2 regions of the Ruminococcus sp. NATIVEDY161 genome follow, and region 2 is predicted to be linked to the other one. Evidence: predicted binding sites of a transcription regulator. Region 2 holds the regulator's gene; the other holds the start of a gene.

Region 1 (8,185 bases), 980 kb from region 2:
GAGAACGATTTGGTCGGCAATTCTTAAAATTCTCTCCTGGTGGGAGATAATTACGATTGAGCTGTCCTTGATGTCGCTGCGCATATTCTCAAAAATGCGGATAAGGTTCTGGAAGCTCCAAAGGTCAATTCCTGCCTCGGGCTCGTCGAATACGCTGAGCTTGGTGCTTCTGGCTAAAAGAGTGGCGATTTCAATACGCTTTAGCTCTCCGCCCGAAAGCGAGGAGTTGATCTCGCGGTTAACGTAGTCACGTGCGCAAAGACCTACCTCTGAAAGATAGGAGCAAGCCTCGGCAACGCTCAGTTCCTTGCCCGAGGAAATTCTGAGCAAATCGTGAACCTTAATTCCCTTAAAGCGTACGGGCTGCTGGAACGCGAAGCTGATACCCAGCCTTGCGCGCTCGGTTATGCCTAAATCAGTAATATCCTTGCCGTCAAAGTAGATTTTGCCGGACGTGGGGCTTTCAATTCCCATAATGATACGCGCGAGAGTTGACTTTCCGCTTCCGTTAGGGCCTGTGATTACGACAAACCTGCCGTTTTCGATAGTCAGGCTCAAATCCTTGATAATCGTCTTTTGCTCGCCGTTATCGTCAACCGTAAAGGTAATATTTTTTAATTCAAGCATATTTTTTCAGTCCTTTGATGTAATCTCCAACCATTATATATCAATATGGTAGATTTTGCAAGTGATTTGTTGCAGTGTTAATAAAATAAATGAGGCGGGAAAAACCCGCCCCTTTTAATCTGAAATTAAATTAATAATTTTCGGCGTGAACCTCGAAGAAGCTCTGCGGATGAGCGCAGGCAGGACAAACCTCGGGAGCCTTTGTGCCGACTACGATATGACCGCAGTTGCGGCACTCCCAAACCTTTACCTCGCTCTTTTCGAAAACCTTTGCGGTTTCTACGTTATTGAGCAGAGCGCGGTAGCGTTCCTCGTGGTGCTTTTCGATCTCGGCTACAAGTCTGAACTTTTGAGCAAGCTCGTTAAAGCCCTCCTCCTCGGCTGTCTTTGCGAAGCCCTCGTACATATCTGTCCACTCGTAATTCTCTCCGTCAGCGGCAGCGGCGAGGTTTTCGGCGGTTGTGCCGATTCCTTCAAGCTCCTTGAACCAGATTTTTGCGTGTTCCTTCTCGTTATCCGCTGTCTTTAAGAACAGTGCCGCAATCTGCTCGTAGCCTTCCTTCTTAGCCTTTGAAGCGAAATAGGTGTACTTGTTGCGCGCCTGAGATTCGCCTGCGAAAGCCGCAATTAAGTTCTTTTCTGTCTGTGTACCTGAATATTTGTTTGCCATAACAATACCTCCGTTAAAATTTATCGTTTATATTATTTCCGATTTTATGTCAATTATATCATCAGCAGGGATGTTTTTGCAATCCTCAAAAATAAAAATCCGTTTATAAAAGTCAAATTTTCTTAAATTCCCGATGTAATGCTCAATCGCTCCGCCGCTTTTTTTGCTGTCCTTTACAAAATAAATCACCTCGAGCTCGGGGCGCGACTTGATGTTATCGAGGATATGGGTGATTTTTTCGTTGAGTTCTTCAAGCTCATAATCGCTTAAAACAGGCTTTTGCTCGGTGAGCCTTGCCGTCTCGCTGATTTGCGAGTCAAAGCCGGTAAGAGCCGCGAACGGCGCGAACTGAGCGGCACGGTCAATCATCGGCATTTTAACGCGCTTGACCGACACGGGCTTTTCCATATTAATAATGTCGTCATATTCGCCGTTGTACCTGTCCGTCACTCCCTGTGACCTCCTATCGTCTTGTTGCGCTCAACGGTCGTCGCGCCTTCAAAGAGGTTCATACCCTTTATAACTGCGTTTTTGCCGAACCTGCTCTGAAGCTCGAGCACGGTGTTTTGGATAGTCTTTTCATCGGTTGCCGTCTCCTGTTCGGGCTCGGCAAACAAGCTCAGTTGCTTGGGCTTAGCCTTGTACTCCTTTTCGTCCTGAGTGTGATTTGCGACGACGTACATTCTGCGGACTGACAGCTTTTTATCGACAATCCGTGCGAAAAGCTCTGTAGCCGCCTTAACTACCAACACCGACGACGAGGTGAAGGTGCCGATATTCTGCGAGCCGTGAGCGCGTTTGGGGGCAACTCTGCCGTAAAAATCAATCTCGGTTTTACCTCGGAATTTTTCTTTATTAGAAATATTATTTATATCATAGCCGACCGTAAGCACAATTTGGTCGGTGCAAAGTCCCTTTTTAACCAAGTCGAGCGCCAAAAGCTCAGCCATTTCGCGGATAATCAAAAGCGCCTTGTCGTACTCATACGGCGTAGAGAGCACCTGACCGCGGCTGATTGAGGTGTTGTCGGGGCGGTAGGACTTTATATCAGCGATTGTGCAGGGCTCTACCCCCCATGCATGGTCGATTAAAAGCTCGGCGTTTTTACCGAAAAGCTTGTAGAGCAAGTCCTCGTTATAGACCGAGCACCGCGCGACGTCGCCCATAGTGAACATACCGTTTTGGGCGAGTTTTTCGGAATATCCCCTGCCTATGCGCCAAAAGTCGGTAATCGGGCGGTGGTTCCACAGGTTGCGGCGGTAGCTCTGCTCGTCAAGCTCGGCAATACGCACGTCGTCCATACCTGCCTTGATATGCTTTGCCTCAATGTCCATCGCGATTTTGGCGAGGTACATATTTGTGCCGATTCCTGCCGTGGCGGTTATGCCTGTGCGCTCAAAGACGGTTCGCACCATTTTTTCGCACATTTGGGCGGCGGTCATTTTGTTTGCGCGGAGATAGTCGGTCAGGTCGATAAAAACCTCGTCAACCGAGTAAACGTGAATGTCCTCGGGAGCGACAAACTCAAGGTAAATCTTGTAAATCTGCGAGCTCATCTCCATATAACGCTTCATTCGCGGCGGCGCAACGATATAGTCAATCTTCATCTCGGGATTGCGGTCAACGTAGTAGGCAAAGTGGCTTGCACCGCAAAAGTTTTTGTTTTTGAGCCTGTTTTTGCGCTTGGCGTTAGCCTTTTTTACTCCCTCTACCACCTCAAAAAGCCTTGCCCTGCCGGGAATTCCGTAGTCCTTGAGCGGCGGCGAAACCGCAAGGCAGATAGTCTTTTCGGTGCGGCTTTCGTCCGCGACAACAAGGAAGGTGTCGAGCGGATTAAGTCCGCGGTCAACGCACTCTACAGAAGCATAGAAGGATTTTAAGTCTATTGCCGCATACTGCTTTTTCACCGCTTGTCACCGCCTTTGATATGGTGGTTATATTATAACACATATGTTCGAAATAATCAAGCGGGATTTGAGATAATATTTTCTCAGTATTTCAATATTTTGAATTTCCCGAGGGACACGTTTCTTAAATGAACACGATGGTAAAAAGCCAGTGTTTATGCGGTTTTTACATCATATCCACCTTTGGTTCTTAAATGAACACGATGGTAAAAAGCCGGTGTTTATGCGGTTTCTACATCATATCCAAATGTAATTCTTAAATGAACTTTATGTACGCTGAAAGAAAAAATCTCAAATTATTATATGCTTATTTAATTATCCGCGTCATCATATCCATTTAAGGCTTAAAATGAACTTTATGTAAAAACCCAGTGTTTATGCGGGTTTGCACCATCGTTTCCATTTAACTCAGCGTATCTATAAAAATGAATTTTATGGTGAAAATTGTAGGGGCGTTCTTAGCACAACGGCAAACCTTTTGTCGCTTTGCGACATTTCCCCTAACAGGGGAATCACCCGTGTGTCCGCCCGCGGTACAGGAACAAAACATTACATATCGTACGTGTTTTTGTGTGCTGAATTAAACGTTCGTTTATCGCGATAAAATCGGATTGTGTAATTAATGCGGTTCACGTTTCCCGGGCGGACACACGGGTCCGCCCCTCCCCCGTAGCTTAACGCGACGGGGGAGCCTTTAAACTGTAATCAAACGTTTCCTCTAAATTAATTAAACTCTAAACTCTCAACTCTTAACTCTAATTAAAGTCCATAAATATTATCGTCCCCGAGGGCGTATTTTTGCACGGTGTCGATGAAGCGCTCCGCTACGGGGTTTGAGTTTGACTTTGACCACGCCATTACGTACGACATAGCCGTATCAACGTCCTCTATCGGACAGCAGACCGTGCGTTCCTCGGACGCAAAGCCTGCGAGCGACTTGGGCAGGATTGTTACGCCCATTCCTGCCGAGAGCGCGAGATACAGCGACGACAAATCATCAAAAGACGTTTGAGCTTCGGGCGAGATATGGAAGGTACGGAGCAAATCCATAATCTCCATAAACAAAATCGGCGCTACCGATTCCGAGAGGATTAACAGCCGACGGCTGCTCAGCTTGGAAAAGCTCATTTTGCTGTTCTTCCCCTTCATATTCTGCTTTGAAGCGACAAACACAAGCGGCTCGGTGTGGGTAATCAGGGTTTCAATTCCCGAGTTTTCGGGCACCATATCGCGCGGCATAAAGCAAAAATCAAATTCTCCGCCGGTGATAGCCTGACTGCGGTCGGCGGCGTCAAAGGGCTTTAGCTCCACCTCTATTCCCGGGTATTTTGCAGAGAAGTCCTCGAGACACTTCGACGGAAAGCTCATTGAGGTTATGTCACAGCCTACGGTCAGCCTGCCTGTTGAGCCGTCGCGGATTTGCTTTACGACGGTTTTTGCTTTGCTTAAGGTATTTACAATTTCAAGCGCGTAGGGCAAGAGGATTTTGCCCTCGTTGGTGATGATTACATCGCGGTGCGAGCGCGTAAAAAGCTGAACTCCGAACTCCTGTTCGAGGTCGCCTATGTAGCGGCTGACACTTGACTGCGAGACGTAGTTCCTTCGTGCCGCCTCAGAGAAGTTGAGCGTTTGCGCTACCGAAATAAAGCAATTAAGCTGATTAATGTCCATAAATATTACCTCACGAATTATGTTATGCAGAAAGTGAAATCAACTGCCAAATAAAGTTAATATTTGCATTATCGGGCATATTGAAAAAAGTGGTTACTCTTGTTATAATCTAAATATAGCATAACAATATGCAAAAAGTAAATAGCTATTTAAAATTTTTTAGGAGTGCACAAAATGAAAAGAATTGTAATTACGGGTATGGGCGCCGTTACACCCGTAGGTATCGGCGTTGACGAGTATTGGAAAAACATCACCGCAGGCGAGTCGGGCATTGACACAATCAAGACCTTTGACCCGTCCGAGCTTGCGGTTCAGATTGCAGGCGAGGTCAAGAACTTTAACCCCTCGGACTACCTTGCGAAGGATTTAATAAGAAAGACAGACCCCTTTATGCAGTTCGCTTACATTGCCGCTGAGGAAGCGATCAAGCAGAGCGGTATTGAGATTGAGCCCGAGAGAACCGGCATTATTATGGGCACTGCCATGAGCGGTGTTGCCACAACCGCCTTTACTCAGGAAGCGCTGACAGGGGCTTCTCACAAAAAGGTAGGTCCGAGATTTATCCCCAAGATTTTGGGCAATATCGCGGCGGCTAACATCGCGATTGACTACAACATTCAGGGACCGAGCTTTACCGTAAGCACAGCCTGTTCATCGGGCGGAGACGCCGTAAACACCGCCGTTATGTGTATGCAGAGCGGCAAGGCTGACGTTATGCTTGCTGTAGGCGCTGAGAGCGTGCTTTGTCCGCTGGTAATTTACTCACTTGCCAACGCCAAGGCGCTTTCACGCAGAAACGACGACCCCAAAACCTCAAGCAGACCGTTTGACGTAACGCGCGACGGCTTTGTTATCGGAGAGGGCGGCGGAGCGCTCGTGCTTGAAACCGAGGAGCACGCAAAGGCAAGAGGTGCTAAGATTTACGGCGAGCTTATGGGCTGCGGAAACACCTGTGACGCTCATCACGTTACCGCTCCCCATCCCGAGGGCAGAGGCGCTATCGCTTGTATGAAGCTTGCGCTTGCCGACGCTCAGTTAAAGCCAGAGGACATCGGCTATATCAACGCTCACGGCACTGCTACCCACAAGGGTGACGCGGTTGAGACAAACTCAATCAAGACCTTGTTTGAGGGCAAGCTTCCGTTTGTAAGCTCTACCAAGGGCGCTACAGGTCATATGATGGGCGCAGGCGGAATTACCGAGATTATCACCTGCCTAAAGGCGATTGAAACAGGCACTATTCCCCCGACCATTAACCTTAACGAGGTTGACCCCGAGTGCGAGGGCATTGACTTTGTTCCAAACACCGCCAAAACTGCCGAAATTGATTACGCTATGTCAAACGCGTTCGGCTTCGGTGGTCAAAACTCCAGCATTATTGTTGGCAGATATAAATAATTTTAAATTTTTCAGGAGGCTGCTATGACTTCAACTTATGACAGCACAATGTTCAGAGAAACCTTTGAAAGCGAATTTACATACCTTAACGGCTTTATGCGCAATGTGCGCCGTTTCGGTCACAGAACCGCGGTTATTGACCCTGCGGCTAAAAAGCAGTGGAGCTATACCGAGTTCAATACGGACTGCAACCGCCTTGCGAACGCCTTGAAGAACGACGGCGTTAAAAAGAGCGATATTGTGATGGTTCAGCTTTTTAACTGTCCGCAGTTTTTGTTCGGATACATCGGCGCTCAAAAGGTAGGCGCGATATTTAACCCCGTAAACTTCAACCTTTCTCCCGGCGAGACCGCCGAGATTATGGCGCACAACAAGCCGAAGGTTTATATTTATGACTCCGAGGTTGTCAACACCGCTGTTAAGGCGATAGAGCTTTGCAGCCACAAGCCCGAGATTGTAATTGCCGTTAATAATTCTAAAAAAGAATTTACAGTGCCCGAAGGACATATCCTTTACGATGAATATGTTAAAAATCAGAGCGAGCTTGACCCGCCTGTTGACTTTGAACCGCATATTTATGACGAGGTTGCAAGGCTTCAGACCTCGGGTACCACAGGAACTCCCAAGGGCGTACCGCTCAACAATATAAACGAGGTGCTCTCTGCGCACGATGTTATTATGCATTTTCCGCTGAACCCAACCGACATTACTATGAATATGACTCCTTGGTTCCACCGCGGAGGTCTGCACTCGGGCGGTCCCACTCCCACCCTTTACATCGGCGGAGCTTTGGTTATTATGAGAACCTTTAACCCAAAGGTTACGCTTGAATATGTTGAGCGCTTCGGAATTTCGTTCATCACGGGCGTGCCGTCTATCCTCACTCTGCTTGTTTCACGTCAGGAGAAAAAGCCGAAGAATATCTCTACCCTTAAGGGCATTATTACTATGGGCAGTCCGCTTGAAAAAGAGGCTTGTATGCGCTTTCAGAAGGTTCTTACGCCGAACATCTTTAACGGCTACGGAACTACCGAGAGCTTTTGGAATACGTTTTTGCGTCCGTTTGATTTGCCCGAGATGTCGGGTACCGCAGGACGTTCCTGCACCGATGACGACGTGAGGGTTGTCAAGATTTACGAGGACAGAAAAGCCGAGCCAGACGACCTTGTTGCTCAGGACAATGTTGAGGAAGGCGAAGTAATCATTATGTGCCCGGGCAAGTCAACCTACTGCTACGCAGGCAATGAGCAGGCTACTAAGGAAAAGTTCTACAAGGGCTGGATGTACACAGGCGACATTGCGACCTGGGATAAAAAGCAGTTTATCACAATCGCAGGCAGAAAAGACGATATGATCATCAGCAAGGGCGAGAACATCTACCCCGCCCGTATAGAGGAAGTTATCAACACAAATCCCAAGGTTGCCGAGTGCATTGTCACAGGCGTGCCCGACAGCACCAGAGGCGAAACGCTTGCGGCTTATGTTATTAAAGAGGACGAAAGTCTGACTGTAGCTGAGCTGATTGAATTCTGCAACAGCTCAGAAAATCTGTCAAAATATCAAGTTCCGAGGTACTACCGCTTTGTTAAGGAGCTTCCGACCACTGCGACAGGCAAAAAACAACACTTTAAAATTAAAAAACAAGCCAAAGAGGACTTGCAGAACGGCTTGCTGTTAAGGAAATAATATGGAGAAAAATATATATTTTCGCAGGGCGAACTACTACGAAACAGACAAAATGGGGATTGTTCATCACTCAAACCACATCAGGTACTTTGAGGAAGCGCGGATTTTCTTTATGAAGAACATCGGCTGTGACGTTGCCGAGATGGAAGAAAAGGGAATTATTATTCCGAACGTTGACGCTTACGCCAAGTACCACTCACCGATTAGGTTCGATGACGAGGTTGAG
Region 2 (8,185 bases):
TTGTAGGCGTGCCGCTTTCGCAGTAGTAGTGAAGGGTGATTCCGCCTGCGGAAACCTCACTGTCAGCGTCGGGGGCAACTTCGGCAGAATTTACCGAGATTACGCCTATTGTACAAATTACGCACAAAGTCAAAACAAGAGCAAGTATTTTTTTGAATTTCGACATAGATACTCCTCCTTATAAAAGACTATACAATAATATTATAAATGAAGCGCAATCTTTGTTTATTTTTTTGAGAATTATATTTTTTCTCCCCTGCCAAAGATTTACCCTTTAAATTAGGCAATTTAACTAAAGGAAGCGCAAAAAAGAAAAACGCGGACAAAGCAGTCCGCGTTAAAATTATAAAACATATTTTTCTATTGTTTTGGCAACGCCGTCGTCATCATTCGACTCGCAGATATACGCGGCGATTTTTTTGACCTCGTCCTCGCCGTTTTCCATAGCCACGCCCATTCCGGCGTAACCGATCATCGTCATATCGTTGTAGTGGTCTCCGAAGGCGATTAGCTCCTCGCGCTGAATACCGATTTGCGGCAAAAGCTGAGCGAGCATTGCGCCCTTGGAAACTCCGAACGGCATAATCTCCAGAAAATACGGAGCGCTCTTGTAGATATCGAGCAGGCCGTCGTAGCGCTTTTTAAGAAGAACCTGGCAGGCGTCGAGCACGTCGGGCTCGCCTGCGACGAGAATTTTGTTGATGTCAAACTTTATTGCCGACACAAAATCGTCAACCACAACCATATCGGTCTTGAGCACATCGCGCTCGATATAGGTGTAGTCGTTCACCTTATTGTTGGCGAAGATTTTTTTGTCGTCCCAGGACATTACGGTTACGTTGTAGTCGGAAAGAACGTTCACGATATCGCTTAAATATTCAAGCGGAAAGTTCCTGCTGACTATCGTCCTGCCGGTGGCACATTCGATAATCTTGCCGCCGTTAAAGGACATTATGTAGCCGCCGTAATGAGCGAGCATTAAATCCTCCGCAATCGGATAAACTCCGATGGGGTGCCGTCCCGAGGTAATAATTACCTTTTTTCCCTTTTTTTGAGCCTCAAGCAGGGCGTAACGGTTGCGCGGAGAAACTTCCTTTTTAGAGTTTGTGAGTGTACCGTCAAGGTCAACCGCGATTAATTTGTAATCCATAAAATCACCAATTATCGTTATTCACACAATCAACAGCGCATTTCACGCTATATATAGTATAACACAACCTTGTGAAAAATGCAAATTTTGTATTATAGTTGCCTTGCCTGATATTTTTTGAGGTCAACGTGGTTTTCGAGCACCTCTATCCCTTCCTGTTCGAGCAAGTCCTTTTGAACGTTAACACCGCCAAAAACGAAGGCATCAGCGAGCCTGCCCTTGGAATTTACAACCCTGTGGCAGGGGATTTCACCGAACGCAGGATTTTTATGCAGCGCGTTGCCGACAGCCCTCGCCGCGCCGCCGTTGCCTGCCGCCGCGGCGACCTGCCCGTAGGTTGCGACCTTTCCGCGCGGAATCCGCTTGACCGCGGCATACACCCTTTGGGTAAAGCTTACAGTATCCATCAATTTTGTTTTTGTACTATTTTATACTCGTCGTAGAGCTGAAAATAGCTGCAGCCCTTGACGCTTTGCGTAAGAAACCTTGCCATCTCGTCCTCGTCGAGGCTAACGGAGCAGTAATCGCCGAGCTCCTCGTCCGCGACAAAGTGAGCGCACATCTCGCACATATCCGCCATATGTCCACCTCAGTTATACTTATTATACATAAACGCCTTGTAGTTATCGAGCTGTTCGATAACCTCCTCCTCGGTATTGGCGACGGTGTAGATTTTGTTGACCTCATCCGACATAAAATTCTTTTCGACCGAGGCTTTCATCATCGCCAAAAGCTCGTCGTAATATCCCTTGTAATTATAAATTATAATCGGCTTTGAATGCCTGCCGAGCTGTTTGAGGGTAAGCACCTCGAAGAATTCCTCAAATGTGCCGATTCCGCCGGCACAGATTATGAACGCGTCGGATTCGTCCTCCATAATGCCCTTGCGCTCGCGCATAGTTTCTGTAAAAATTATTTCGTCGGCGTAGTCAGCCAAAACGTCCATTTCCTTAAAAAACAACGGACTGATGCCGATAATCCTGCCGCCTGCCGCCTTTGCTCCGCGCGAAACCGCGCCCATTACTCCGTAGCGGCCTGCTCCGAACAAAACCGTCTTGCCTTTTTCGGCAAGCGTCTGTCCGAGGTGTTCAGCCGAATCAAGGAATTCCCTGTCTATGCTCTCGCTTGAAGAGCCGAACACACAAATTGTCTGCATAAATATCCTCCAAACTGTCTGCCGTAATTATCAGTAATTTCTGATAAGCGAGATTACCTTGCCGAGCAAAATCACCTCGTCAACGATAATCGGTTCGTAATCGTCGTTTTCAGGCTGTAATCTGTAATGACCGTCCTCTTTATAAAAGCGCTTGACCGTCGCGCTGTCCTCCACGAGGGCAACGACAATCTCGCCGTTCTCCGCGACGGGAGTACGGTGGACAATTACGATATCGTCGTTCAGAATTCCGGCATTTATCATACTTTCGCCCTGAATTCTGAGCGCGAAAAGCTCTTTTCCGCGCTTTAGCTTTTCGGGAACGGGCACATAACATTCTATGTCCTCAATCGCCACAATAGGATTGCCTGCGGCAACCTTTCCGAGAACCGGAACGCTGACGCTTTTTTCCTCGCCTGTAATCTGTATGCACCTGTTAACGCCGTGCTCACGCACGATATAGCCCTTGTCCTCAAGGTGCTTTAGGTGGTAGTGGACGGTTGACGTGGAGCTTAGTCCCGTGTTTTCGCAAATCTCGCGAACCGAGGGAACTCTTCCGTTTTCGGAGCACTCCTTTAGGTATTCAAAAATCTTAATCTGGCTTTTGCTGAGCTGTTTCATATCGGCACACCCCTCATATCAAGGCAACACCGCGCAGTTTACGGTGCACGCCTTAGTTTAAACCTTTTCAATAGTATTGTACCACATAGCTTCGAAAAAATCAAACATTTGTTCACGGTTTTTACAACTTTTTTCAAAAAAATTTAGGAAAATTTATTTCAGTATATGTTCAGTTTAATTTCACACAGTTTTCATATTTATGTTGTTTAATATAACTGTACTCAAAAGACGGAACCGCAACCGTAGAGTATTGTTCTACCCTCCTCAACACGGGTGAGTTCAAAACCCGTGATTGTACCCCTCATTTTTTACAGATAGAAAACGCCCGAACCTCATCGGGCGTTTTCCTTTATTTTAAATCGTTTCATAGGTTTGTTGGTGACTTAACTTTTGTTCTCGACTTATAAGTTTCAGTTATAACTTACGTTGGCAAATTCCTATTTAAATGTTTGCTGTTATTCAATCTTGTCTCGACTTATAGTTTCGGTGAAATCTTACGTTGGCAAATTCTTCTTTATACGTTTGATGTTATTCAAACTGTTCTCGACTTATAATTTTCAGCAAGTCTCCGCTATCCTAATAACATCCTCCAAACCGTTCGCTATGTCGAACAGCAGGGGCTTAATCTCCTCTGTCGGTTGGTCGAGGTCGGGAACCATCACCGTTTTACAACCTGCCGCGTTTGCCGAGCGAATTCCGTTTGGCGAATCCTCGAGCGCTATGCAGTCCTTCGGCGCAAGCTTCAGCTTTTCCGCGGCATACAAATATATATCGGGCGCAGGCTTGCCGTGCTCTACCATCCTCGCACTGCAAACCTCGTCAAAACACTCTAACAATCCCACCATATCAAGGTATTTCTTTGCTCTGTCGACCGGAGTAGCGGTTGCCAGGGCTGTTTTTATGCCTTTTTCCTTTAAATAGCGCAAAAGCGTTTCCGCTCCGGACTTAGCTTCAATTCCGTTTTTCTCGACAAAGCTGTCCATCAGCTCGACGCGCTTATTACGAACCTTGTCATAGTCGAAATCTTCTCCGAAAAATCCCTGCAAGCGTTTAATCGCATACGGTCTTGCCATTGAGCGGATACTCAGCGCGTGAAACTTTTGCATGGGATAGCCGTAAAAATTGCCTGCCTCGCACCAAAAGCGCACATACAGCTTTTCGCTGTCGAGAATTACGCCGTCCATATCTGAAATTACACCTTTAATCATCTTCCCTGCTCCTTTTATTATAATTAACGAGAAAAATTCCAAGTGAAATCAGCGCTAAAGCCAAAAATGTTTCTATCCTCAAAATGTCCTCGCGGAGAACTACTCCCGACAAAACCGTACCGAACACCGGAACGAGCAAATTGAAAACCGAGATTTTGCCTGCCGGATGATACTTCAACAGCGCTGTCCAAATCGTGAACGCCGCCGCCGAGACAAACGCGAGCCAGAGCAAAATCAGAACTCCGTTTCCTTTCGCAAGGTTCAGTCCGCCGCCCATTATCAGTCCTGCGGCGAGCAAAACGAGCGACCCTGCGATAAGCTGAAACGCCGTGAGCCTTACGGGGTCAACTTTTCCTGCGGATTTTTTCGCAATGATATTTCCAAACGCCGCGCAGACGGTCGAGCAGAAAATCATCACGTCACCGAAAAGCGTTCCTCCCCCGCCGAAGCCGAAGTTATTGATTGCCAAAACTCCTGCAAAGCCGAGCGCACAGCCCAAAATTTTTACAACCGTAATCTTCTCCTTAAAGAACAGCGCCGCTAAGCCTACAGTTATAAACGACGCGCAGGCGGTGATTATCGAGGTCGACGTGCCGCTGGTGAAACCGATACCTATATATGTAAATAGATACTGCGCCGCTGTCTGGACAAGCCCCAGTTTTATGACCGGCAACAGCTCGTCCTTTTTGATAAGCGTCATCCTGCGTTCTTTGAAGCAGCAGAAAATATACACCATTATTCCGGCTATCAAAAACCGTGCTCCGGCAAAGACGAGCTTTGTTCCGATGTCGCCGTCCGCCACCTCAAACTCGGCGTAGCCGAGCTTTATAAACGGAAAAGCCGTGCCCCACAGCAATGTACAGAACACCGCGGCAACATAGGCAAATATTCTGTTTTTCAGCAGCTTTTCTATCATAAAAATCCTTCTCTAATTACAACTTATACATATAATAACACAAACCGCAAACACATTTCAATATAATTTTATTCTCCGAAAACTTTGTTATAAAATTGTCAAATCTACATAATGCACGAAGAAAACCGAATTTTTATATAAATAAATCGTCACGGCCACGCACACAAAAATCCGGTTACATACTTGAAATAATTTACCAAAATGTTATAATTATAATGAATGAATTTGCGGCATTTTTACGCAAATAATTTAGAAAGGAAGTTTTGAAATAAAAAAGAGATTTATCTCTGTACTCCTGTGCATTGCTCTTTTGGCTACGATGACAGCGTTTACAATTCCCGCAAACGCCGCTGCCGATGAGGGCGAAGCCGCAGGGTACAACAGAACCTCGCCGCTTGACGGCGCTGACGACTTTACATGGGACAACGCTTCCGTGTATTTCCTACTCACCGACCGTTTCTACAACGGAAACACTTCAAACGACCATTCCTACGGCAGAGCTACCGACTCGAGCGGTAAGGCAATTTCCGGCTGGAACACCAACCCCGGTACGTTCCACGGCGGCGACTTTGCCGGAATTACAAAGAAGATTAACGAGGGTTACTTTGACAACCTCGGCGTAAGCGCCATCTGGATTTCCGCTCCTTACGAGCAGATTCACGGCTACGTTACCCCAGGCGAAGGACAGGATTTTGCCCACTATTCATACCACGGCTACTATGTTCTTGACTACACCGAGACCGACGCCAACTTCGGTACAAAGGCTGAGTTCAAGACAATGGTAGACACCGCGCATCAGCACGGCATCCGCGTTGTTATGGATATCGTTATGAACCACGCCGGCTACAACACAATCAAGGATATGCTCCAGTACAACTTCGGTACCTTTAAGGACAAATCCGCGGCTCAGTCATATCTTTACAAGATTACCGGTGTTAACGGCCTGCACGACTATATCAACTACGATGAATCCGCCTCCGACTGGGGCAGATGGTGGGGCTCAGGCTGGGTTAGAAGCGGCCTTCCCGGATATTCAACGGGCGGCGGCGGAGACATCGAGATGTGCCTTGCCGGACTTCCCGACTTTAAGACGGAGTCCACAAGCCCTGTTTCGATTCCCACCTTCCTCAAAACCAAGTGGCAGGGCGAGGGCACTTACAAAACAAAGCTCAGCAAATACGGCAGCTCCGACACCGTATCTAACTACCTTGTAAAGTGGCTTTCCGAGTGGGTTTCAACCTACGGCGTTGACGGCTTCCGCTGCGACACTGCAAAGCACGTTGAAGACGCTTCTTGGAAGAAGCTTAAGACAAGCTGCGTATCGGCTCTTAAGACCTGGCGTCAGAACAATCCCAACAGCCCGGGAGCTAACTGGGACGAGGACTTCTGGATGACCGGAGAGGCATGGGGACACGGCCTAGGCTACAGCCACTACTACAGCGACGGCGGCTTTGACTCTATGATTAACTTCTCGTTCTCAGGCTCGGGTGTTAACGGAGTTGAGGGCATAAACGGAATTTACCAGAACTACGCGTCAACAATCAACAATCAGAAGGGCTTTAACGCTCTTACATACATCTCCTCGCACGACTCTAACCTCGCGAGAAGCAACCTGATTTATCAGGGCTCGGCGTTCCAGCTTATGCCCGGCGCGATTCAGATTTTCTACGGCGATGAGAGCAACCGTCCGCTTGTTCCTGGTATGAACTTTGACGGCAACGGCGGCAGCGGTCATTCGCTGAGAAGTGATATGAACTGGAGATCGCTCGACTCAAAAACACTTGCCCACTGGCAAAAGGTCGGCAAGTTCAGAAGCAACCACGTTGCGGTAGGCGCAGGCGACCATCAGCAGATTACCGCCTACAACTCCTCAACCGGATATACATTCTCGAGAAGCTACGACGACGGTATGACCTCGGACGGCGTTATCTGCACAATCGGCGCTCCGGCTAACAAGTCTATTGCCGTTGACGTTTCATCAATCTGGCAGAACGGCAAGACCGTTACAAACGCTTACGACGGCACAACGGCTGTTGTAACTAACGGCAAGGCTACCTTTAATTCAGGAGCTAACGGCACAATCCTTATTGAAGGTCCTATGCTCACAATCAGCATGAGCCTTAAGGGCGACTACTCCTTCTACGATTCAGAGGAAGTTACCGTTTCTCTCCGCGGCGCTGACTACGCTATGGTTTCCGTAAACGGCGGAACGGCGTTCAGGGTTGTTGACGGACAGAAATTCTCTATCGGCGACGGAATTGACCTCGGCGAGGTATTTACGGTAACTATGACCGCGACAAACTCAACCGAAACAATCACAAAACCGTTTAACTTCAAGAGAAAAGACCCCAATGCGGTAGTAAAAATTTACTTTGACAACACAAAGTACAAATGGAGCCCCGTTACGGCGTATGTTTACACCGAGGATTCATCCGGCAATGTTGTCAGCAACGCTGACTGGCCGGGCGTAAATATGGATTACGACAAGAGCACAGGCTTTTATGTATATGAACTGCCCGACAATCTCGAAAACGGACTGGTAATCTTCAGCAGCAACGGCAACAATCAATACCCCGGCGCACAGCAAAAAGGTCTTGAGATTCAGGAGACAAACAAGCTCTTCTCTTACGGAGAAAAATGGACGGATTACAACGGAGAAACAGCCGATCCCGACCAGACAGATCCGCCGGCTGACACCTACAACGTTTACTTTGACAACAGCAGTAACAACTTCTCCAATCCCTACATCTATTATTGGCGTTCAAAGACCGATAACGGTGAGGACACATGGCCGGGTATTCCGATGAAGAAATACAAGGACAATGTTTACATGGCCACCATCCCCACCGATCACGATATGTGTATCTTCAGCGATAACGGCGGCAACCAGACATTTAACCAAACCATTCCCGGCGCGGATTACATCTACCGCAACGGCGCTTGGGAAAAATACTCCGACGCTGAGGTTACTCCGACTCAGCCCTCAACAAGCGACGATAAGGACAAGGTTCTTGTAGGCGACGTTAACTTTGACGGCATTGTTTCCGTAGCTGACGCTACCGTAGTTCAGAGATGCGCAGCCGAGCTGACTACCTTTAACGCAAAGGAAAAACTTGCAGGCGACTGCAACGGCGACA

Evidence for each region. Region 2 encodes LexA, which represses DNA repair genes until DNA is damaged. Its sites were predicted from a motif close to CNAACANNTGTTNG; they were not measured.
Region 1: a site for LexA is predicted at 3,241-3,254, ahead of AB1I50_RS01825 (Y-family DNA polymerase). Genes of this name have one in related genera too.

What each region holds. Positions count from the first base shown of each region.
Region 1 is NZ_CP162392.1:380,599-388,783, forward strand. Features, by position in the region: gene AB1I50_RS01810 (ABC transporter ATP-binding protein) at 1-627, opposite strand, end outside; gene rbr (rubrerythrin) at 758-1,297, opposite strand; gene AB1I50_RS01820 (YolD-like family protein) at 1,325-1,747, opposite strand; gene AB1I50_RS01825 (Y-family DNA polymerase) at 1,744-3,204, opposite strand; gene AB1I50_RS01830 (LysR family transcriptional regulator) at 3,964-4,875, opposite strand; gene fabF (beta-ketoacyl-ACP synthase II) at 5,050-6,273, shown strand; gene AB1I50_RS01840 (class I adenylate-forming enzyme family protein) at 6,298-7,959, shown strand; gene AB1I50_RS01845 (acyl-CoA thioesterase) at 7,961-8,185, shown strand, end outside.
Region 2 is NZ_CP162392.1:1,365,178-1,373,362, forward strand. Features, by position in the region: gene AB1I50_RS06510 (alpha-amylase family glycosyl hydrolase) at 1-166, opposite strand, end outside; gene AB1I50_RS06515 (Cof-type HAD-IIB family hydrolase) at 344-1,150, opposite strand; gene AB1I50_RS06520 (MGMT family protein) at 1,243-1,557, opposite strand; gene AB1I50_RS06525 (DUF6472 family protein) at 1,557-1,730, opposite strand; gene AB1I50_RS06530 (LOG family protein) at 1,740-2,306, opposite strand; gene lexA (transcriptional repressor LexA) at 2,337-2,924, opposite strand; gene AB1I50_RS06540 (HAD family hydrolase) at 3,482-4,132, opposite strand; gene AB1I50_RS06545 (DMT family transporter) at 4,125-5,048, opposite strand; gene AB1I50_RS06550 (alpha-amylase family glycosyl hydrolase) at 5,368-8,185, shown strand, end outside.